4 regions of the Kitasatospora sp. NPDC127111 genome follow, and region 1 is predicted to be linked to each of the others. Evidence: riboswitches for the same ligand, from Rfam matches in the RefSeq annotation. Region 1 holds a riboswitch; each other region holds the start of a gene.
What was found. Region 1 has a riboswitch for S-adenosylmethionine ahead of ACFVHB_RS27260 (IclR family transcriptional regulator). Riboswitches for the same ligand answer to the same signal wherever they lie in the genome.

Region 1 (5,533 bases):
CCTCAGGTGCGCCTCGACCCCGCACAGGTCCGCGATCTGTGCGGTCAGCGCGACCAGGTCGGCGAGACCCACTGCCCGCGGACCCGCATCGTCCGCCCCGTCGGGCGGACCCGCGTCCGGGGTCGCAGGCGCGGCGGCGTGCCCGGAGCCGGCCGGGCGGCCGTCCTCCGGGCCGTCCGGCTCATCCGGGTCCTCTGCGTGCTCCGCGGCGGGACGGCGGGCAGCGGCCCAGTCGGCGGCGCGCCGTACGAGCGGTTCCGCGGCGCCCTGCCATGCGGCGCCGGCGACCTCGCCGAACAGCGCCCCCACCGCGCCCACGGCCGCGCCGCCCAGGATCTCGGCCAGCAGCTGCCGCCAGGCGGAGGCCCGGGACGCGGACGCGGGATCCGCCGCAGCTTGCGGGTGGGACGGCTGCCCGGGCACCGGTCCCGAGCCGGGGGAGTAGGGGATGCGGACGGCGGTCAGCTTGTCGATCGCGTTGCCGAACGCGTCGTTCAGGTCCTCGAAGCCGTCCAGCCACCCCGGCACGGACGGCCCGGGATCGAAGAGCCGACCGGTTGCCCACCCGCACGCGGAGATCACCGACGTGTCCTCCACCGGCCGGCCCTCATCGTCCAGGACCAGGGCGAACATGGCGCTCTGCCCCGACAGCACCAGCTCCGCCTGCGGCACCCCGGGGTCGGGGTCGGTCCCCTCGGGCAGCACCGTGATCATCGCCTGGCGCAGCAGCTCCAGGTCGAAGACGCCGCCGTACACCTCGTGGCGCCACATCTTGCCGTAGGGAGCCCGGCGCTTCGCCGTCGCCGGGTGGTCCGGATGCCACGGCAACGGCAGGCGCTCCTGGCCCGGTTGTGGGTCCAGGTCCACGACGTACTCGTCCGCGGGCCCGGAGCGCGCGGCACGGCGCCGGCGCGGCAGCGAGGGGATGCCCGGAGGGCTGAACAGCTCGATCGCCCGCCAGCACTCCAGCACGGCCTCCCGGTGACGGTCCCGCACGTGTCCGTTCCGCACTCATTGCCCCCGTGTCGAATGCGCGGCACGCGGCCGCTTCGTGTGCCGATCAGCTGCCCGCAGAATCTACCGGACGCCGGCCCCCGGGCCGAGTGGGCTGATCACCGCCCTGTCGAGGCGTCAGGGACCCTGGCCTGTCGGCATATCGGAGGCGGAGTGGCCTCCTCCTCCCGGAGCTGCCCGGCAGCACGGCAGCCACGGCCCGGTGGAGCCGACGGGCGGTGCGCCGGCACGGAGGGCACGAAGCACCCGGGCGTGAAGGCGGGGAGGTTTGGCGGGGCGGCCGGGGAATCTTGTATGGTTCCTCGCGAATCATCCAGAGGGGTGGAGGGACCGGCCCTACGAAGCCCCGGCAACTCCCCGGTCGACCCGGCGTGCGAAGTACGCGCCGTGCCGCCCGGGATCAGTGCCAACTCCGGCCTGTCGCCAACGTGGCGCGGGAAAGATGAGGAGACACGGTGCTCTCTGTGCTGTCCTTCGCCCGGGCGCTTCCCGCCCCGGCCCTTCCGCGTACCCGTCTCGTGCCCGGCGCAGGCAATCGGCCGACTTCTCCGGCCCGTCCTCGCTGACCGCCCCCGCTCCCCGCGCGGGAGCCCCCCCTGGGCGGACCCCCCCGCCGCTCACGGGATTTCGAGACTGGAGTACCCATCCATGGACATCACGAGCGGCGTCGGCGTGCTCGACAAGGCCACCTCGATCCTCGGCACCCTGGAGGCCGGGCCGACCACCCTGGCCGGACTCGTCGCCGCCACCGGCTTGGCGCGGCCCACCGCCCACCGGCTCGCGGTCGCGCTGGAACACCACCGCCTGGTCAGCCGGGACCTGCAGGGCCGGTTCGTGCTCGGCCCCCGGCTCGCCGAGCTCTCGGCGGCCGCCGGCGAGGACCGGCTGCTGGCCGCCGCCGGTTCGGTCCTCACCCACCTGCGGGACGTCACCGGGGAGAGCGCGCAGCTCTACCGCCGCCAGGGCGAGGTCCGCATCTGCGTGGCCGCCGCCGAGCGGCTCTCCGGACTTCGCGACACCGTCCCCGTCGGCGTCACCCTCCCCATGAAGGCCGGCTCCGCCGCCCAGATCCTGCTCGCCTGGGAGGAGCCCGAGCGCCTCCACCGCGGTCTCCAGGGCGCCCGTTTCACCGCCACCGCCCTGAGCGGCGTACGGCGCCGCGGCTGGGCGCAGTCCGTCGGTGAACGCGAGCCGGGGGTGGTCTCCGTGTCCGCGCCCGTCCGCGGCCCGTCCAACCGGGTGGTGGCCGCGGTCTCCGTCTCCGGTCCGGTCGAACGCCTCTCGCGCCACCCCGGCGCGCACGTCTCCCAGGTCGTCGTCGAGGCGGGACACCGCCTCACCGAAGCCCTCCGCCACTCCTGAACGGCCCGCGGCGCTTCCTGACGCCGCCGCGCCGCCGCCGGGGGCGCCGGCGGCGGGCGGGTCAGTCGAGCTCGTTCTTGTGGACGACACCACCCTTGACGATGAGGCAGTGGACGCTAGCGCGGGGCTGCGCGTGCCGCCTCGGGGAGGGCGGCCGCCGGGGCTCCGGGGTGGCGGGGGCCGAGCAGGACGACCACGCCGTCGGGGTGCGGTGCCGGGCGGGTGACCGGGCGCCAGCCGTGCCGCAGGTAGAAGTCGAGCGGCCCGCCGGCGGCGGCCGTGGTGAACAGCCAGAGCCGGCCGCGGGGCGCTGCCGCGCTCACCGCGTTCAGCAGGGCCGTTCCCAGGCCCTGGCCGGCGTGGTCGGGGTGGACCGCCAGTTCGTCGATCTTCAGGGCACCGCCCAGCAGGTCGCGGGTGCCGCGCTCGCCGAGGCCCTCGGTGGCGTGGCGGTAGGAGCCTTCGGAGGGGAAGGGCTCCGGCGTGGTCCAGGCGGTGGCGAATCCGACGAGACGACCGTCGGCGCGGCGGGCGGCGGCCGCGGTGAACCCCGGTCGGTCGGCGTCCCGGCCCAGTCGGTCCAGGAACTCGTCGGCCAGGTGGGCGGGTTCGTTCCACGGCGGTCGGCCGAAGGCCTGCGCGTACACGTCGCGGACGTCGGCGGCCCGGCCGAGCAGCGCGGTCCGGTCCACCCGGCGCACGTCGACGGCGGTGGTACGACGCGCGCCGTGGCCGGCGACGGAGTCGTCGCGGGACGACTCGATGCCCGGCGCCCCCGGTGATCCCGTCATCGGCCCCAGCTCCCCCTTTTTGCTTATGGAATGCAGCTGCATCATATAAGCAATAAGCCTGCGCCTGGGAGTTCTTGACCGAAAGCGGGGGAACGTGAAAGGGCGCGGGGGCGGCGCCGTGCGGGTGTACCCGGCCCGGGCGGGAATCAGGCGGGGTGGCCTGCCTCGATGTCGGAGACGTCCCGGTAGGACAGCACCGACGCGCCGGTGGGCGGGGCACTGACGGCCACCGGCGCCAGCAGCAGGCCGGTGTGGTCGCCCCAGTCCGCGCAGTCGATGACGCGGCCCACGAACCAGGCCGGCGCGTCCGCGAGGACCGGCACGCCGTAGGGCCCGTGGTACCACTCCACGCGGGCGAACTTGTCGGTGTCGTCGCCGCTCCGCCCGCCGAACAGTTCGGCCAGCCCCTGCCCGTGCGGCAGCAGGTGGACGCCCAGCGCGTCGGCCGCCAGGGCGGCGTCGTACGTGTGGTTCGCCTTGGAGATCCACACCACGAACCGCGGAGGGTGGATGGAGCACTGCCCCGCGAACCCGACCAGGCACCCCGCCGGCGGTGGACCGGGAGCGGTCACCACGTAGACCGGCTGGTCCAGCAGATCCGTGAACGCGTCGAACTCGCCCATGTCCTCAGCCTAGGGTCATGCCGCGGCGGGCGCCGACCGAGGCCGGGCGGCCGCCCCGTTCCGCCTGCGGGCCCTGCGGAGCGCGGAGCGGCCGTGCGGCCCGCCGGTGGCCGCCGGTGACCCGGGAGGGGTTCGCGGGTCGGCCGGATCAGGGCCGAGGCCGAGGGTGCGGAGCCGTCCGCACGCGGGCCGGTCCGCCCGGGACCGCCGGACGGCAGGAAGCCGACGGTCCGTCCACGGACGTGCGGTGTGAGAGCCTACGGTGGGGAGTCGCAGGTGTGCCGCGAGCGGCGGAGGAAGCGGGGGAGACATGGGATCTGGCGGGCTCGTGGGCGTCGGGCTGGCCCCGGCGGACACCGCTGGGCACCTCCTGGAGAAGATCCGGGAGGGCAACGGGTACGCCCGAACGAGGAAGAAGCGTTTCCGCCGCGCCTCGTCGGCGTTGAAGGTGCTGACACTCTCGCTGTCCGCCGCCTCGACGATCATTCTCGGCCTGCAGGACCTGGACTTCTGGGCCGGCCTGGGCTTCGCCCTCGTCGCACTGGTCACCCTGCTGGGGGCCGTTGAGTCGTTCTTCAACTGGCGATCGCGCTGGGTTCTGATGGAGGAGACCCAGTACCGGTTCCAGCGCCTCGCCGATGACCTCGAGTACCTGATCGCCTCAACACCGGCCGGTGAGCTCACGCACGACCGGCTCCGGCCGTTCTTCGACGAGTACCAGGGTGTGTGGGCGCACCTCAGCGAGCGGTGGCTGCAGGAGCGTCGCGCGCTGAGCGCTTCCGCCGAGAGCCGGTGAGCCGTCAGGTGCTCGGGGGGCAACCCGGCGGTCGTCGGGGTCACCCCCGGCCGGGGTGTCGGTCGGGTGCGGCTCGTGCCGCCGTGCTCCCGCGGAGGCCGCGGGTGGGCGCCCGTTCTGGGAGCATGCCCCCATGGACACCGAGACGCATGCCCCCATGGACACCGAGACGGTCGTACGCACCCGCCGGGCCCTGCACGCGGTGGCCGAGCTGATCCTGGCCGGGCCGCAGTACCGGGACAGCGGCACGATCCGGCTGCGCGCCTGCGCGGGCGGCTTCGCCACCTCCGTCGAGCCGCGGTTGCGGGTGGTCGGCGCGGAGCTGGTGGCGCCCGGGCAGGTGCTGTCCCTCGAACGGACGACCTGCGCGGCGCTCGGCGCGGCACTCGGGATCACGGTCGGCGCTCCCGCCGGGCTGTACCGGGACGGCTCGGGCGCCGCCGGCGACCACCCGGTCGAGGCGGACCCGTCCGCCGCCGGCTGGCTCGCACACTGCTTCGCGCTCGGCGACGCCGCGCTGCGCGGACTGTTCCCGGACGTGGATCCGGTGATCTGGCCCGAGCACTTCGACATCGGAGTGACCGCGGACGGGGTGAACTACGGCGTCTCGCCCGGTGACGCGTTCCGGCAGGAGCCGTACGCCTACGTCGGCCCGCACACCCCGCGGCAGGGCGAGTTCTGGAACGCGCCGTTCGGTGCCGCCCGGACGATCCGCGAGCTCGGCGGCGTCAGCGGCATCACGGCCTTCCTGGAGCGGGGCCGCCGGCTGGCCCACGGCGCCTGACGGGCCCCGGGCGCACCGAGGACCGCGCGCTTCCCGACGGCGTCCGCTCCTGGGGCGGCACCGGCCCCACGACCTGGGCGGCTTCGGCCTGACGGGCGTCGAGGATGTCCGCCTGGCGCTCGGCCCGGGCCTCCAGGCGCCGCAGCCGCGAGTCGAGCAGGTC
Region 2 (5,533 bases), on a different contig from region 1:
GCGACCAGTTGGTCGGCGACGAACATCCGGTGCAGGTCCAGGCGCAGGGCCGCCGCCGGTTCGCTCCGCGAGGCCCCCGGCACGCCCCGGTGCCGTTCGGCCACGGTGCGGTGCGGATCGGGCGTGGCGGTGAACACGAAGCGGAAGCCGCACCGTCGGGCGGCGTCGGCGACGGCCAGCGAGCAGTCGTCGGCGAAGCGGGCGTGCACCACGTCCGGTGCGGCGCCGGGAAGACCCAGAAGGCGGGCCGCCCACCAGGAGATGGCGGGACGCAGGCACAGGGCGGTGGCCGGATCGACCGGGTCGCTGCCGGGCACCGGGATCCCCAGCGCCCAGTGACCGGAACCGATCCGTTCGACCAGCGGGCGGCCGCGGCGGAGCCGGGAGGCGTCCAGCAGGACGACGGTGAGGACCCGTGAGACCCGGCGGGTGGCCGCCAGGGCGTCTCCGAGGCCGGCGACCAGGACGCTCATCCCGCCGCTGAGGCCCACACCGGGCTCGCTCAGGTGTCCCGTCATCATCGACTGGGCCGCGACCAGGCCGGCCGCCGGCCGGGCCGGCAGGCCTCGAACGGCCCGCCGGAAGCCGGCACCCGGCGGGGCACCCGGCTCAGCGCGGTTCCAGGCGGCCGACAGCAGCAGCGACTCGTACGGGTCGGAGGTGGCCGGGCGCGTCGGCAGCAGGGCGCGGCCGCCCGGCAGGCCGGAGAGGTGACGCAGCGCCGCGTGCCGCTCCCACCGGTCCTCGCTGCGCGCGCGGGTGGCGCATTCGGCGGCGGTGAGCGGCCGAAGACCGTGCGCCTCCGCCAGGTCGAGCAGGCACGCCGCCTCCGCCGCGGCGACGGGCGGCAGGAGCCTGCTGCGCAGCGCCGCGCTCGCACGGTTCCGGTGGCCCGCGGCGACGGTGACCGCCCAGGCCTCGGCGAGGGCGCTGCGCAGCATCGGGTCGCCGTCGGCGGCGGTCACCAGCGCCAGGGGGTCGTGCGCCGTGCCGGCCCGCGCCGCTCGGCGCAGCTCGGCCGCCCGGAGGTCGTCGGGAGCGAGCGTGTGGGTGCCGAGGCGGTCCGCGCCGCGGCCGTACTCGGCCCGGGCGAGCAGCGACAGGAGGTCGTCGCCCTCCGGCGCCGGCGCACCGGGATTCCACCAGTGGTGCCGCCACTGGGCCACCGTGTCGAGGACGGCCGGGTCTGCGGCGCTGATGTGGTCGGCCGGGCTGGAGGTGTCACGCGGCATCGGGGTGGGCCCTTCCTCGGTGGCGCTGCCACCCGGGTTCGGAACCGGGGCCCCGAGCGGATGGGACGGGCTCCGAAAAGCCGCTCGGTCGGGCCGGAGAGGGGCCCGTGGCATCATCGGGAAGCACCGGCACCTCCGATCCCAGTCGCCACCGGCGACCGCGGAAACGTGCCGGAACCGGAGGATCCCGTGCCTCGAGTCGTGGTCGTCAGCCCGCCGTTCCGCTCGCACGCCGCACCGCTGAGCGTCCTGGGCGCGGCGTTGCGCGACGCCGGGGCCGACGTGACGCTGGCCTGCGCACCGGCCTTCGCCGACCTGGCCCGCGACCACGGCCTGGGCTTCGCCGAGCTCACCGTCACCCGCAACGCCAACCACGGCATCGCGGAACGGACCTTGCGGGCCGGCCGCGAAGCCGAACGGCTCCGGGAGTTCCTGGACGCGACCCGCGACGGCGCCGTCGCGGCCCTGCTCACCCAGGCGCGTCACCGACGGGACGACCTGCTCGCCGACCCCGACCGGATCCTCGCGGAGATCCGCGACCTCGACCGGAGGGCGCGCCCCGACTGGTACCTGGTGGACCAGCTCAGCTACCCGGTGACGCTGGCCATGCACTGCCTGGACCTGCCCTACGCCACGTTCTGCCCCGGCCACCCCAGCTACCTCCCGGCCGGCCCGGAGGCGTACTTCGGACTGCCCTACGCCTGGCCCGACTCGGTCCGTCCCGAGCCGGCGGACCTCGTGCGGCTGCGGGACGCGGCGGCCGGGAACGACCGGGCGTTCACCGAGGCGTTCCACCACGTGGTCCGGCGGCACTCGCCCGGGCGGCCGCTGCCCCAACGGGCCTTCGCGCTCTGCTCGCCGCACGCCGTGGTGTTCAACTACCCGCCGCTGCCCTGGCTCCCGGCCGCCCCGCCGGGCCCGGTGGCCGTCTACGCCGGTCACTGCACGGCGGAGTCGGCGAGCACCGGGCTCGACGACGGCTGGCAGACCACCGTCGCCCGCCTGACCCTTGGCGGGCGCCCACTGGTCCTGATCGCCTTCGGTACCTTCCTCTCGGCCCGCCACGACGTCCTGCGGACGGTCACCCGGGCGGCGCTCGAGTGCACCGCGGCGTCGGTGATCGTCGCCGCCGGCGACCGGGCCGACGAGCTCGCCCGCGATCCGTGGCTGGCGGCGGCGTCGCCGGAACGCCTGTGCGTCGCCGAGTCCGTGCCCCAGCAGGCGCTCCTGGCGCACGCCGCCGTGATGGTCCACCACGGCGGCAACAACTCCTTCACGGAGTGCCTGACGGCAGGCGTTCCGGCGCTCGTCCTGCCCTTCTCCAGCGACCAGTTCGCCATCGCCCACGATCTCGAACGCGCCGGTCTCGGCCTCTCGCGCGACCCGAACACCCTCGACGCCGAGACCGCCGGCGCCGCCCTCCGGGCCCTGCTGGCCACCGGCGGGCACGGCACCGGCGCCCAGCGGGCCGAGGTCCTGGCCGCCGGCCCGCACCGGGCGGCCGACCAGCTGGTCCGCGTCATGCGAGGCGTTCCCCGGGCGCCCGCACCGTCGTAGCCCCGCCCCCGGGCGGCCCACGGGTGCGCCTCGTCTCACCTCGCCTCGTCGCACCTCGCCTCGTCGCACCGACGCGACACGCCAAACGGTGCGTGATCGCTGCAAGTGTCGAACGGTTCCGTGGCCGGTGAACGTGGGAATCCGGAGGCACCGGCCTCCGGATACCGGATACGCGAAGGAGAACTGTCATGGACTTCCGCGACGAGCTTCCCGTCGACCACCGACTCGCGCGGGTCTACCGGGCCGGCGCGGGCCTGTGCGGCGTCGCCCTGCTGGTCTTCGGCTGCCTCGGTCTGTCCGACGGCCTGGCGTTCTTCAGCACCACCGGAGAGCGCGTGGCGGGCCTGTCGAGCAACGGCCTGCTCAGCCTGATCTCGATCGCCACCGCCGGGGTCCTGATCACCGGAGCCGTGATCGGCGGCAACACCGCCTCGACGACCAACATCGCGGTGGGCGGCCTGTTCGTGCTGAGCGGGTTCGTCAACCTCGCCCTGCTCGACTCCGGCGTCAACGTCCTGGCCTTCAGGATCCCCAACGTCGTCTTCAGCTTCGTCATGGGCCTGATCATCGCCACGTTCGGCATGTACGGTCGCGTCAGCGCCAAGTTGCCGCTCGACAACCCGTACTGGCGCCACCGGCACCCCGGATCGGTGCCCCCCGGAGTGGCGCGACAGCTCGCCTCCCCGCCCGGGCGAACAGGCGTCGCCGGCCCCGCGCGCTGACCCGCGGGGTAAGGGGACGCCGGCCCTGAAGACGCCTCACCGACCTCCCGCGCCCGGCGACCGGGCGGGCCGCAGGGCTGTGCCGGGCCGCCTGATTGACGGGGCGCCAGAGGGCGATTGACGGGATCTGTCGGATCTTCGTAGACTCGATTCGGCGAAGAATGTCAGCCCCCAGGCCCCGGCCGGCTGACTGGCAACCCCCACACTGCGGTGGGGTGCCCCGGGGATAAGCCTGGTGGCATGGCGTCATGCCGCAAGCGCGGTGACGGGCCCGGTCGGGCCGGGACGGAGAAGTTCGTGGTGCGGTGGGCGGTCGGGCGACGGGTCGTGGGCCTCCGGCTCGTGGCCAGGCTCGACGTCGACCTGCGGCGGCGGGCCAGCGCGCTCTGTCGCTGACGGCGACGGATCGGCGGGCGAGAGGTGTCCCGCGCGGTCCGTCCAGGTCGTCAAGCCTCGACCCCGCGTGACAGAGGAGCGCCCAGCGGCCGCCCTTTCGCGCGCCTGCTTCAGGAGTATCGATGTCTGCTGGCTCCCCGAGACCCCCGCGTGATCTTCCCGGTTCGCTGCCCGCCGGCCGGGAAGCGGAGTACCGCCGCCTGCGCGAGGCGCTGGACCGGTGTGCGGACGGCCTCGGAAGCGTGATCGCGCTGCACGGGTCGGTGGGCAGTGGCCGGAGCGAACTGCTGTACACGTTCACGGACGTGGCGGCGGAGCGGGGCGTCACGGTGCTGATGGGCACCGGTTCGCCGCTGGAACGGGAGTTCCCGCTGGGCCTGGCCCGGCAACTGCTGCAGAGCGCCCCGGTCGAGCCGCACGAGGCGGCCGCGGCGGAGGCCCTGCTGTCCCAGGGCGCGATCGAGGGCACGCGGCCGCGGTCGGCCGTCGCGGAGGGGGCGCACGGGCGGCTGGGCCAGCCGACCTTGGAGGGCCTGTTCCGGCTGGTCCGGTCCCTCGCGGAGCGGAAGCCCGTCCTGATCGCGGTGGACGACCGCCAGGACGCCGATCCCCAGTCGCTGGAGTTCCTGCTGTACCTGGTCCGGCGCACCCGCAATCTCGGCGTGCTGACCGTGCTCAGCTCGCGCGAGACCATGACGCCGCCGAACCCGTTCTTCGAGGTCGAGTTGGCGCGCCAGCCCCATCACCGGCAGATCAGGCTGGACGTGCTCTCGCCGGAGCTGGTCGCCGAGCTGTGCCGTGAACGCTTCGGCAGCTCCGCCGCGGCCGGCCTGGCGGCGAAGGCGTTCGACCTGACGGGCGGCAACCCGCTGCTCGTCCACAGCCTGCTGGACGACCAGGAGCGGGCCGGTGCGCCCGAGGAGCCGGTGGTCGGCGAGGGCTACCGGCGGGGGCTGATGCACTGCCTGCACCGCATCGACCCGCTGGCGCTGCGGTACGCGCGCGGGGTGGCGGTGCTCGGGCCCTACGCGACCCCGGCCCTGCTGGCCGAGCTGCTGCTCCTGCCGACGGACTCGCTGCCCCGTGCGCTGTACCTGCTGCACGCCGCCGGGCTGTTCCGCGACGGCGGGTTCCGCCATCCGACGGCCGCCGGCGACCTGCTCGCGGCCATGACACCGGCCGACCTCGCGGGCCTCCACCGGCGGGCGGGCGGGCTGCTGGACGCTGCGGGCGCGGAGGCACGCGAAGTGGCCGGCCACGTGCGGGCGGCCGAGGGATACCTGCGGACGTCGGGGTTGCCGGCGTCCGCGCAGGCCGGCCGGCCCGCGGGTGACACTCCCGGGCGGGTCGACGGCGTTCACGTCGGGGGGCGGAGCGGTTCGGACTTCGCCGACGGCCCGGACTTCGCCGACGGCCCGGAACGGCTTGACGGCCTGGAACGGTTCGACGACAGGGACCGAGCCGACGGCTCGGACCGGCTCGACGGCCCGGACCGATTCGGTCGGCGCGGCGGTCCGGTGGACCACGGCGGCGCGGAGCGGGTGCTCGACCCGGTGCCGCCCGAGGGGAGGGGCACACCGGCGCCGGAACCCGGCGGAGCGGGAGCCCCGGGAGCGGGTGGCCGCG
Region 3 (5,533 bases), on a different contig from region 1:
TGCCCTGGCCGTTCAGGCCGTGGCAGGAGGAGCAGCCCACGGCGAAGAGCTTCTTGCCCTCATCGATCGCGAGCGACTGCGCGGCGACGTCGGCCTGCGCCTTGTCGGCGGGCGCGAACGCGGCGTACAGCCCCCCGGTTGCCGCCAGGGCGAGAAGTAGGACGACCAGCGCCGCCAATGGGTGGCGCCGTCGTGCGGAGAGCTTTTTCACGGAATAACCCCGGTGTCAGGATCTGGTCGACTGGTGGGTGCACCCGGCGGCCGGTCTGGCCGGCACGAGGCTGCCTGTCTAGGGCTGCGCGCGCGGTCGGTCGGTGGGAGCGTCGGCACCGGACGAAGCGGCCCGTCGCCGGTGAGGGCGGGGCCGCGCGCCGGTGGCCAGCGACCTGATCAGCTGGTTACTTGATCAGGTAGATGGTCGCGAACAGGCCGATCCACACGACATCGACGAAGTGCCAGTAGTACGACACCACGATGGCGGCGGTGGCCTGCTCGTGCGTGAAGCGCTTGGCTGCGTACGTCCGTCCCAGGACCAGCAGGAAGGCGATCAGACCACCCGTCACGTGCAGACCGTGGAAGCCGGTGGTGAGGTAGAACACCGTGCCGTACGGGTCGGAGGACAGCGAGAGGCCGTCCTTCTTGACCAGCTCGGTGTACTCGAAGATCTGGCCGCCGATGAAGATCGCGCCCATCACGAAGGTGATGACGAACCACGAGCGGAGCTTCTTCACGTCCCCGCGCTCGGCGGCGAAGACGCCGAGCTGGCAGGTGAGGGAGGAGAGCACCAGGATCGTGGTGTTGACCGAGGAGAAGGGCACGTTGAGGGCGTGCGCCTTCTCGCTCCAGAACTCGGCTCCCTTGACGGAGCGGAGCGTGAAGTACATCGCGAAGAGGGCCGCGAAGAACATCAACTCGGAACTGAGCCAGACGATCGTTCCGACGCTGACCATGTTCGGCCGGTTGACCGATCCGTGCGCGTGCCCGGTTTCTACTGCTGTTGCTGTCGCCACGACGGACATTATGTCGGTCCCTTATTCCGTCTTCACGCCGGGGGGTCTCCCTCGGAGTGTCCGGTGCGTGCGGTATGCCCCGGTGGCAGTCGACGGGGCGTCCGGACGGGGGCTGAGCAGCGGCGTGTCCCTTTTCTGACGGTTCTTCGAAGGCCCCTTCGACCCCCTTGCCCAGCGTGTCGCTGCACCCCCGCGGAGCCCGCGGGGGGTAAGGGGAGCGCCCGCACTGTCGGCCGTACGGGTGGACTGCGGCGCCGGGGGTGACGGCGCGTCCTCCGGGCGGGTGAGCCGTGGGCGCGGCGGCTTGAGAAGGATCGCGCGGGAGGGGCTCGGCGGTCGGTGATCGGGAGTAGCATCCCGGTTGAGGCGAACGTGGTCCGGATCACACTTTGAGGGAGCAGGGCCCATGGCGTACACGACCGACGAGACGCTGACCGTTCTCGTCTACAGCCACGACCGCAACACCCGCGAGCAGGTGCTGACGGCGCTCGGCCGCCGGCCCGCGGAGGATCTGCCGGAGCTGTCCTACCTGGAGTGCGCCACGACTCCCGCGGTGCTGAAGGCGCTGGAGAAGGGGGGAGTGGACCTCTGCGTGCTGGACGGCGAGGCGGTGCCGGCCGGCGGGCTGGGGCTGGCGCGCCAGCTGAAGGACGAGATCTACGGCTGCCCGCCGGTGCTGGTGCTGATCGGCCGGCCGCAGGACTCCTGGCTGGCCGCCTGGAGCCGGGCCGACGCGGCGATCTCCCAGCCGGTGGACCCGGTGGCGCTGGCCGAGGCCGCCGCCGTCCTGCTCCGCGCCCGGGTGGCGAAGCGGACGCCGGTCGTCCGCTAGCGGCCGGTGGAACAGGCCTTTTCCGGCGGGCCGTCTCAGTGGAAGAGAAGAAGGGTCGCGGCGGGACGGTGGCGTCCCGCCGCTCGATAGGCTGACTCCGACCCTACGGACGTCCCTTCGGGGAACCACAAGAGCTGGAGTCGGCCATGGTGAACGTGAACCCTGCGAACGGCGGCAAGGACCCCGTGCAGGTGGTCCGCACCTGGCCGGACATCCTGTCGGCGCTGCTGCGGGGCGAGGACCTCGACCAGGGCGCCACCTCGTGGGCGATGGACCGGATCATGAGCGGCGAGGCCTCCCCCGCCCAGGTGGCCGGCTTCATGGTGGCGCTGCGGGCCAAGGGCGAGACCGTCGACGAGGTGGCCGGCCTGGTCGACGCGATGTACGCGCACGCCGAGCCGCTCTCCGTCCCCGGCCCGGCGGTGGACATCGTCGGCACCGGCGGCGACCGGGCCAAGACCGTCAACATCTCCACCATGTCCGCGATCGTCGCCGCGGCCGCGGGCGCCAAGGTGGTCAAGCACGGCAACCGGGCCGCCTCCTCGGCGAGCGGCTCCTCGGACGTGCTGGAGAAGCTCGGCATCGCCCTCGACCTCTCCGCCCGGCGGGTCGCCGAGGTGGCCGAGGAGGTCGGGCTCACCTTCTGCTCCGCCGCGAAGTTCCACCCGTCGATGCGGCACGCCGCCACCGCCCGGCGCGACCTCGGGGTGCCGACCGCGTTCAACATCCTGGGACCGCTGACCAACCCGGCGCGGGTGACCGCGCACGCGATCGGCTGCTTCGACACCCGGCTGGCCGGGCTGATCGCCGGCGTGCTGGCCCGGCGCGGTGCCACGGCGCTGGTCTTCCGGGGCGACGACGGCCTCGACGAGCTGACCATCACCACCACCTCGCGGGTCTGGATCGTCTCCGGCGGAGAGGTCACCGAGACCGCCTTCGACCCGCGTGAGGTCGGCATCGAACCGGTCGGCATCGAGGCGCTGCGCGGAGCCGACCCGGCGTACAACGCGGAGGTCGCCCGCCGGCTGCTGGCCGGGGAGCGCGGGCCGGTGCGCGACGCCGTCCTGCTGAACACCGCGGCCGGACTGGTGGCCCTGGACCTCACCGCCGCGCCGCTCGCCGAGCAGCTGGCGGCGGGCATGGAGCGGGCCGCGGCGGCCATCGACTCGGGCGCCGCGCTGGACGTCCTGAAGCGCTGGTCGGAGGCCACCGCCAAGGCGTGAAGCGGGAGTTGCGGTCCCGCGGGGAAGCCGCCCCGCGGGACCCTCCCGTCCCGGAGGCGGGGGGCGAGTAGCTGTCCGGATGGCGGAACGGCGTTTGACCACTCGCCGGACGCGACCTAGAGTCCTGCCCAGGTCATGAGTGACAGCGTCAAGCCCCAGCTTGCTGTCCGGCAACCCTCCGTCCGTGGCGGGGTGCCCTGGGTGAGGACCGGGTCCCGCGGCAATCCGTCCGCGTGACAAGCGCGGACGCCGGCTGACACGCACTCCCGGGGTCCTTGACCCGTACCAGGAGTGCATCCCGATGTCCCTCTCCACCGAAATCTGCGCCCCGCTCGCCGTCCTCGGCCACGACGTCGAGGTCCCGCTCGCCAGCGGTGCGAAGGTCGGCTACGCGGCGCTCGACTACGCCGCCAGCTCCCCGGCACTCCAGCGGGTCTGGGACGACGTCGCCGCCTACGCCCCCTACTACGGCAGCGTGCACCGCGGCGCCGGCTACCTCTCCCAGCTCTCCACCGACCTGTTCGAGCAGAGCCGCCGCACCGTCGCCGAGTTCCTCGACCTGCGCGAGGGTGACCAGGTGGTCTTCACCCGGGCCACGACGGACTCGCTCAACCTGCTGGCCCGCGCCGTCCCGGCGGGCACCCGGGTGTTCGCCTTCGAGACCGAGCACCACGCCTCGCTGCTGCCCTGGGCCCACGCCGGCCTGGACGTCACCTACCTGCGGGCCCCGCGCTCGCGGGCCGCGGCGGTCGCCGCCCTGGACGCCGCGCTGACCGGGGCGCCCGAGGGCCCCAAGCTGCTCTGCGTCACCGGCGCCTCCAACGTCACCGGCGAGCTCTGGCCGGTCGCCGAGCTCGCCGCGACCGCCCACCGGCACGGCGCCCGGGTGGTGCTGGACGCCGCGCAGCTCGCCCCGCACCACCGGGTCTCGGTGCGCGACCTGGACGTGGACTGGATCGCCTTCTCCGGGCACAAGATCTACGCGCCGTTCGGCGCCGGGGTGCTGGCGGGCCGCGCCGACTGGCTGGACGCGGCCGAGCCGTACCTGGCCGGCGGCGGCGCCACCCGTACGGTGGCCCGGGAGACCGACGGCTCGGTGGCCGTGCGGTGGCACACCGGTCCGGCCCGGCACGAGGCCGGCTCGCCCAACGTGATCGGTGCCTACGCCATCGCCTCGGCCTGCCGGGCGCTGACCGAGGCGGGCTGGGACGCGCTGGAGGCCCGCGAGCAGCAGCTGGTCGCCCGGCTGAAGGCCGGCCTGGCGGAGGTCCCGCAGGTGAAGGTGCTGAACCTGTTCGGCGCCGACTCGGCCCGCGTGGGCGTGCTCTCCTTCGTCGTCCAGGGCTGGAACAGCTCGCACTTCTCGGCCGCGCTCTCCGCCGAGTACGGCATCGGCGTGCGCGACGGGCTGTTCTGCGCGCACCCGCTGGTGCGCGCGCTGCTGAACGACGACGCGCCGGCGGTCGATTCGACGTGCGGTGCCCCGGATCCCTCGCTCCCGGGCGAGCGGAGCCTCAACGCGATCCGGGTCAGCTTCGGCGCCGGCACCCCGGACGAGCACATCGACCGCTTCCTGGCCGCCGTCCGCGAGCTGGTCACGGACGGCGCGGCCTGGAACTACCGCAACGAGGGCGGCCGTTGCGTCCCCACCGGGCAGATCGACAGGGGCCGCCGAGAGGGCTGAGCGCTACTCGTCGAGGCCGAGCGCGAAGGCGGCCTCCAGGTCGTGCTGGGAGTAGGTGCGGAAGGCGATCTGGGTCTCGGTGTGGGCCACGCCCGGGACCTTGTTCAGCCGGCCGGGGATCACCTCGGCCAGGTCGTCGTGCCGGCGCACCCGCACCATCGCCACCAGGTCGTAACCACCGGTGACCGAGTAGACCTCGCTGACGCCCTCGATGGCGGCGATCGCCTCGGCGATCTCCGGGATGCGGTCGACGCTGGTCTTGATCAGGACGATGGCGGTGATCACTGTGGGCTCCTTTGTGAGGTGCCGCCAGGGTAGCGGGCGTCAGCCCCGCCGGCGCGGGGGGCGGGTGGCCAGGGTGCAGCCGTACAGGAAGCCCGCCGAGAAGCCGATCACGTGCACCAGGTAGGCCACCCCGGCCCCGGCGGAGTGCACCGACCACCACTGCAGGGCGAACCAGAGCCCGAGCACCAGCCAGGCCGGGAACCGCAGCGGCAGGAAGAACAGCAGCGGGACGAGCGTGGTCACCCGGGCCCGCGGGTGGAAGCGCAGGTAGGCGCCGAGGACGGCCGAGATCGCGCCCGAGGCACCGATCAGCACCCGGGTCGAGTCCGGCGAGTGCGCCTCGGCCAGCGCGAAGCCGTAGGTGGCCAGCGAGCCGGCGGCCAGGTAGAAGAGGGCGAACCTGGCCCGGCCGAGCCGTTCCTCGACGGTGGGGCCGAAGACGTGGAGGAAGAGCAGGTTGCCCAGCAGGTGCAGCCAGCCGGCGTGCAGGAAGAGGGAG
Region 4 (5,533 bases), on a different contig from region 1:
TTACAACTTATATACATCCCGCCCTAACTGGGCCCACGGCCCCGCGGCAAGTGAATTCCGTGCCCGCGGGCGGCCGGTGCCTCGGCGGGAGGGATTTGCCAGGTGGTGCGCGGCTCAGCAGCCGCCGGCCACCGCCGGAATGATCGAGACGCTCGCGCCGTCCTTGATCTCGGTCGCCAGGCCCTCCGCGAAGCGCACGTCGTCGTCGTTCACGTAGACGTTGACGAAACGGCGCAGCTTGCCGGTGTCGTCGAGGATGCGGGCGGAGATCCCGGCGTGGTTGCGCTCCAGGTCGGCGATGACGTCACCCAGGGTGGCGCCCTCGGCGGCCACCTCGGCGGCGCCGCCGGTGTAGGTGCGCAGGATGGTCGGGATGCGGACGTTGGCGCTCATGGGGGCTTCTCCTTGCGGCGGGGCGGCGGGTGGCCGCGGGTGGGTGGCGGCGAGCGGTGGCGGGGGTCAGGCGGAGGCGAGGCCGGCGTCGCGGAACGAGGCCAGCGTCGGGCGGATGACCGCGGTCATCCCGGCGTCGGAGACCGCGTCCAGGGTCTTCAGGCCGTCACCGGTGTTGATCGCGACGGTCTCCTTGGCCGGGTCCAGCTGACCGGTCTCGACCAGCTTCTTCAGCACGCCGACGGTCACCCCGCCCGCGGTCTCGGCGAAGACGCCCTCGGTGCGGGCCAGCAGCTTGATCGCGGCCACCACCTCGGCGTCGGTCACGTCCTCGACGGCGCCGCCGGTGCGGCGGGCGATGTCCAGCACGTACGGGCCGTCGGCCGGGTTGCCGATCGCCAGCGACTTGGCGATGGTGTCCGGCTTGACCGGCCGGATCACGTCATGGCCGGCCTTGAACGCCGCCGACACCGGCGAGCAGCCCGCGGCCTGGGCGCCGAAGATCCGGTACGGCCGGTCCTCGACCAGACCGAGCTTGATCAGCTCCTGCAGCCCCTTGTCGATCTTCGTCAGCTGCGAGCCCGAGGCGATCGGGATCACGATCTGCTCCGGCAGGCGCCAGCCCAACTGCTCGCAGATCTCGTACGCCAGCGTCTTGGAACCCTCGCCGTAGTACGGGCGGAGGTTGACGTTGACGAAGCCCCAGCCCTCGCCGGCCGGGTCGCCGATCAGCTCCGAGCAGAAGCGGTTCACGTCGTCGTAGTTGCCCTCGATGCCGACCAGCTCACCGCCGTAGACACCGGCCATCACGACCTTGCCCTGCTCCAGGTCGTGCGGGATGAACACGCAGGACTTGAAACCGGCCCGGGCGGCGGCCGCGCCCACCGCGCCGGCCAGGTTGCCGGTCGAGGAGCAGGACAGCGTGGTGAAGCCGAACGCCCGCGCCGCCTCGATCGCGCAGGCCACCACGCGGTCCTTGAACGAGTGCGTCGGGTTGCCCGAGTCGTCCTTGACGTGCAGCTGGGCGGTGAACCCGAGCTCGCGGCCCAGGTTGTCCGCCTTCACCAGCGGGGTCCAGCCGGGGTTCAGGTTGGGCTTCGAGGCGACGTCCGCCGGCACCGGCAGCAGCGGCGCGTAGCGCCAGATCGAGGCCGGACCGGACTCGATCCGCTTGCGCAGCTCCTCCGCGGCCTCGCTGCCGAAGTCGTACGCGATCTCCAGCGGCCCGAAGCACTCCAGGCAGGCGAAGCTCGGACCGAGCGGGAAACGGGTACCGCACTCGCGACAGGACAGGGCGGCGGCGGGGCCGAGGTCAACGGTTGCGGGTGCGACGGTGTCGAAAGCCATGATGGCGGAGGCCTCTCTCCTCATCTTCCCCGTGGCGCGGTCGCGCCACGGGCCGGAATTGGCACCTGTCCCGCCGGGGCCTGGACGACAGCCGCGCGAGAAGGTTGCCGGGACGTCAACGGGCCGTTCCCTCAGTCCCTCTGGATGAGCTCTGTGAAGTTGTGGTCATGCTCAGCGGTGACCCCGGCGTGCGAAGGTCCGACCGCTGTACGAAGACTGTATCCGAAGGCGTCAACCGTGAACGGGACCGTCCGCCACGCGAGATGGCGCGTCCCACCCGTCCCCGGCCCGCCGCCGTCCGGCCCCGAACCCGCCCCGAACCCGACCTCGAACCCGCCGCCCGCACCCCGATCCGAGCCCGGCCCCCACCCGGACCCGAGCCCGAGCCCGAACCCGCCGCCCGAACCCGCCGAGGAGAGACCCGTGCCCGCCGACCCGACACCCGAGCTCCTCCCGCAGGCGGCGTCCTGGCTGCGCCGCCGCTCGTGGAGCGCGGCCGACCGGCCGGTGCGCACCCTGCTGGACGCCAAGCGGGCCGCCGGCCGCGCGGGCACCGTCAGCGTCGTCCTGCCCGCCCTGGACGAGGAGGCCACCGTCGGCGACATCGTCCGCACCATCCGCCGCGAGCTGATGGAACGCCTGCCGCTGGTCGACGAACTCGTCGTGGTCGACTCCGGCTCCGCGGACGACACCGCCGCGGCGGCCGCCGCGGCCGGCGCCCGGGTGGTCCACCGCGACGACATCCTGCCCCGGCTGCCCGCCGCCCCCGGCAAGGGCGAGGTGCTCTGGCGCTCGCTGCTGGTCACCAGCGGCGAGATCGTCTGCTTCGTCGACGCCGACCTGCGCGAGTTCGACCCCGCCTTCGTCTCCGGCATCGTCGGCCCGCTGCTCACCGAACCGGACATCCAGCTGGTCAAGGCCATGTACGACCGACCGCTGGAGACGGACGGGGCGGTCGTGCCCGCGGGCGGCGGCCGGGTCACCGAACTGGTCGCCCGCCCGCTGCTCAACCTGCACTGGCCGGAACTCGCCGGTTTCGTCCAGCCGCTCGGCGGCGAGTACGCGGCCCGCCGCTCCCTGCTCGAACGCCTCCCGTTCCCCACCGGCTACGGCGTGGAGCTGGGCCTGCTGGTCGACGCCCTGGAGACGGCCGGACTGGACGCCCTCGCCCAGGTGGACGTCGGGGTCCGCCACCACCGGCACCAGGACAGCCAGGCGCTCGGCCGGATGGCCGCCACCATCTACCGCACCGCCCTCGAACGGCTCGACCGCACCCACCGGCTCAAGGCGTCCGCCGACCTGGTGCGCCCGCTGCTCACCCAGTTCACCCGCGACCCGCGCGCCCTCCCCCAGCCCCCGGGCGGCGGAACCCCCATCTTCACCCCCCGCACCTACGGGATCACCGCCCTGGAACGGCCCCCGATGCACACCGTCCCCGAGTACGTGACCCGGCACCTCCCCCGCTGAGGGGTTTGCGGCCGCGGACCCACGGCAACATCCCACTCATGGGCGATCTCACGACCGAGCGTTCGAGTCAGACCGGCACCGCCCCCGTCCTGGTGGCCTCCAACCGGGGACCGGTGTCGTTCGGCACGGCGGACGACGGCACGCTGACCCTCCGCCGGGGCGGAGGAGGCCTGGTCTCCGGGCTCTCCGCCATCGACGACCCGGACGCCGTCTGGGTCTGCGCGGCCCTCGGCGACGCCGACCGCAGAGCCGCCCGGGAGGCACCCGACGGGCGGCTCGACCGGGCCGGCCACGACGTCGGCGGGCAGGCCGTCCGGATGCTGGACATAGATCCCGAGACCTTCGCCCGCGCCTACAACGGCGTGGCCAACTCGACCCTCTGGTTCGTCCACCACCTGCTCTACGACACCCCGACCGCACCCGCCTTCGACGCCGGCTTCCGCGCCGAATGGCAGGCCTACACCGCCTACAACACCGCGTTCGCCGAGGCGCTCGCCGCCGAGGCAGCCCGCGGCGCCGCCGTCCTGGTCCAGGACTACCACCTCTCGCTGACCCCGGCCCTGCTCCGCGCCGCCCGGCCCGACCTGCGGATCGGCCACTTCTCGCACACCCCCTGGGCGCCGCCCGAGTACTTCCGGCTGCTGCCCGACGACGTCGCCGAGGCCGTCCTCACCGGCATCCTCGGCGCCGACCGGGCCGGCTTCCTCACCCGCCGCTGGGCCCTGGCGTTCGCCGACTGCTGCGAGCGGCTCCTCGGCGCCACCGTCGACCGCGCCGCGCTCACCGTCACGCACGCCGGCCGCACCACGCGCCTCGGCGTCCACGCGCTCGGCGCCGACGCCGACTTCCTGCGCGAGCGGGCCCACCGCCCGGACGTCGAGGAACGCCTCGCCGCGCTCCGCGCGGCCGTCGGCGACCGGCGCACCGTCGTCCGGGTCGACCGCACCGAGCTGAGCAAGAACATCGTCCGCGGCTTCCAGGCCTACCGGCACCTGCTGCGCACCCGGCCCGAGTGGCGGGACCGGGTGGTGCACATCGCCTTCGCCTACCCGTCCCGGACCGACCTGGCCGAGTACCGCGACTACACCGCCCAGGTCCGGCGGCTCGCCGACGAGATCAACGCCGAGTTCGCCACCCCCGCCTGGCAGCCGCTGATCCTGCACGTCAACGACGACTTCCCGCGCTCGCTGGCCGCCTACCGGCTGGCCGACGTCGCCCTGGTCAACCCGATCCGCGACGGCATGAACCTGGTCGCCAAGGAGGTGCCCGTGGTGTCCGACCGCGGCTGCGCCCTCGTGCTCTCCCGCGAGGCCGGCGCGCACGCCGAACTCGCCGACGACGCGCTGACGGTCAACCCCTACGACGTGATCGCCACCGCCGAGGCCCTGCACACCGCGCTCGGCATGCCGGCCGACGAGCGCGCCGAGCGGACCAAGCGGCTCGCCGCCGCGGCGACCGCGCTCCCGCCCCAGCAGTGGTTCCTCGACCAGCTCGACGCGCTCGACGACCTCGGCTGAGGCCGCGGGCTCACGGGGCCCCGGCGGACCGGCCGAGCTCCGCCGCCAGCCGCTCCAGCAGCGCCGCCACGCCGGCCGGGCCCTCGACCACCAGGTCGGCCCGGTCGGCGAGCTCCTTCACCGGCGCGTCGCCCACCGCGCCGCTGCACACCAGCAGCCCGGCCAGACCGTCCCCGCGCAGCTCCTCCACCGCCGCGAAGGCCGCCACGTCCCCCAGGTCGTCACCCGCGTACAGCACCGTCCGGGCGTCCCGCTCCCCCAGGAAGGAGCGCAGCGCCGCCCCCTTGTCCACCCCCGGCGGCCGCAGCTCCAGCACAAGCCGGCCGGGCTCCACCACCAGCCCGTGCTCCGCGGCCAGCGCCGCCACCGGCGCACGCAGCAGCTCCAGGGCCTGCTCCGGTGCCTCCGTCCGCCGGGTGTGCACCGCCAGCGACCGCCCCTTGTCCTCCACCCACGTCCCCGCCGGCGCCCCGGCCGCGGCCAGCACTCCGTCCAGGTCGGCCCGCGCGGCGGCCACGCCCGGGTGCACCGGCGGTGCCGTGAGCACCCCGGCCTCCCAGCGTTCGGCGCCGTAGTGGCCCAGCACCACCAGGCCGTCGATCCCCTCGAACCCGCCGTACTCGACGGCCAGCCCGGCCGGCCGGCCGGTCACCACCACGACCGACCCCACCCGGGGGGCCAGCGCCCGCAGCGCCCCCGCCACCCCGGGGTGCGCCCGCGCCCGGCTCGGGTCCGCCACGATCGGCGCCAGCGTCCCGTCGAAGTCCAGCGCCACCACCGCCTCGCGCGGCGAGGCGAGGAGCGCCTCC

Region 2: it holds a riboswitch for S-adenosylmethionine, as region 1 does, so the genes downstream of both, ACFVHB_RS15485 (AAA family ATPase) here and ACFVHB_RS27260 (IclR family transcriptional regulator) in region 1, are expected to answer to the same signal.
Region 3: it holds a riboswitch for S-adenosylmethionine, as region 1 does, so the genes downstream of both, ACFVHB_RS31470 (aminotransferase class V-fold PLP-dependent enzyme) here and ACFVHB_RS27260 (IclR family transcriptional regulator) in region 1, are expected to answer to the same signal.
Region 4: it holds a riboswitch for S-adenosylmethionine, as region 1 does, so the genes downstream of both, thrC (threonine synthase) here and ACFVHB_RS27260 (IclR family transcriptional regulator) in region 1, are expected to answer to the same signal.

The regions. Positions count from the first base shown of each region.
Region 1 covers NZ_JBHXTG010000053.1:3,206-8,738, forward strand. Annotated here, with positions in the region: gene ACFVHB_RS27255 (AAA domain-containing protein) at 1-996, opposite strand, end outside; SAM riboswitch class I at 1,321-1,463, shown strand; gene ACFVHB_RS27260 (IclR family transcriptional regulator) at 1,663-2,376, shown strand; gene ACFVHB_RS27265 (GNAT family N-acetyltransferase) at 2,493-3,167, opposite strand; gene ACFVHB_RS27270 (flavin reductase family protein) at 3,314-3,790, opposite strand; gene ACFVHB_RS27275 (DUF4231 domain-containing protein) at 4,101-4,586, shown strand; gene ACFVHB_RS27280 (hypothetical protein) at 4,720-5,370, shown strand; gene ACFVHB_RS27285 (hypothetical protein) at 5,324-5,533, opposite strand, start outside.
Region 2 covers NZ_JBHXTG010000020.1:82,372-87,904, forward strand. Annotated here, with positions in the region: gene ACFVHB_RS15470 (glycosyltransferase) at 1-1,232, opposite strand, end outside; gene ACFVHB_RS15475 (glycosyltransferase) at 1,422-2,789, shown strand; gene ACFVHB_RS15480 (DUF4383 domain-containing protein) at 2,978-3,511, shown strand; SAM riboswitch class IV at 3,665-3,777, shown strand; gene ACFVHB_RS15485 (AAA family ATPase) at 4,030-5,533, shown strand, end outside.
Region 3 covers NZ_JBHXTG010000069.1:16,312-21,844, reverse strand. Annotated here, with positions in the region: gene ACFVHB_RS31490 (c-type cytochrome) at 1-211, opposite strand, end outside; gene ACFVHB_RS31485 (heme-copper oxidase subunit III) at 399-1,019, opposite strand; gene ACFVHB_RS31480 (hypothetical protein) at 1,417-1,842, shown strand; gene trpD (anthranilate phosphoribosyltransferase) at 1,989-3,065, shown strand; SAM riboswitch class IV at 3,197-3,314, shown strand; gene ACFVHB_RS31470 (aminotransferase class V-fold PLP-dependent enzyme) at 3,367-4,749, shown strand; gene ACFVHB_RS31465 (Lrp/AsnC ligand binding domain-containing protein) at 4,753-5,034, opposite strand; gene ACFVHB_RS31460 (rhomboid family intramembrane serine protease) at 5,074-5,533, opposite strand, start outside.
Region 4 covers NZ_JBHXTG010000139.1:3,754-9,286, reverse strand. Annotated here, with positions in the region: gene ACFVHB_RS39400 (ubiquitin-like small modifier protein 1) at 115-393, opposite strand; gene thrC (threonine synthase) at 460-1,740, opposite strand; SAM riboswitch class I at 1,758-1,891, opposite strand; gene ACFVHB_RS39390 (glucosyl-3-phosphoglycerate synthase) at 2,164-3,207, shown strand; gene ACFVHB_RS39385 (trehalose-6-phosphate synthase) at 3,246-4,724, shown strand; gene otsB (trehalose-phosphatase) at 4,735-5,533, opposite strand, start outside.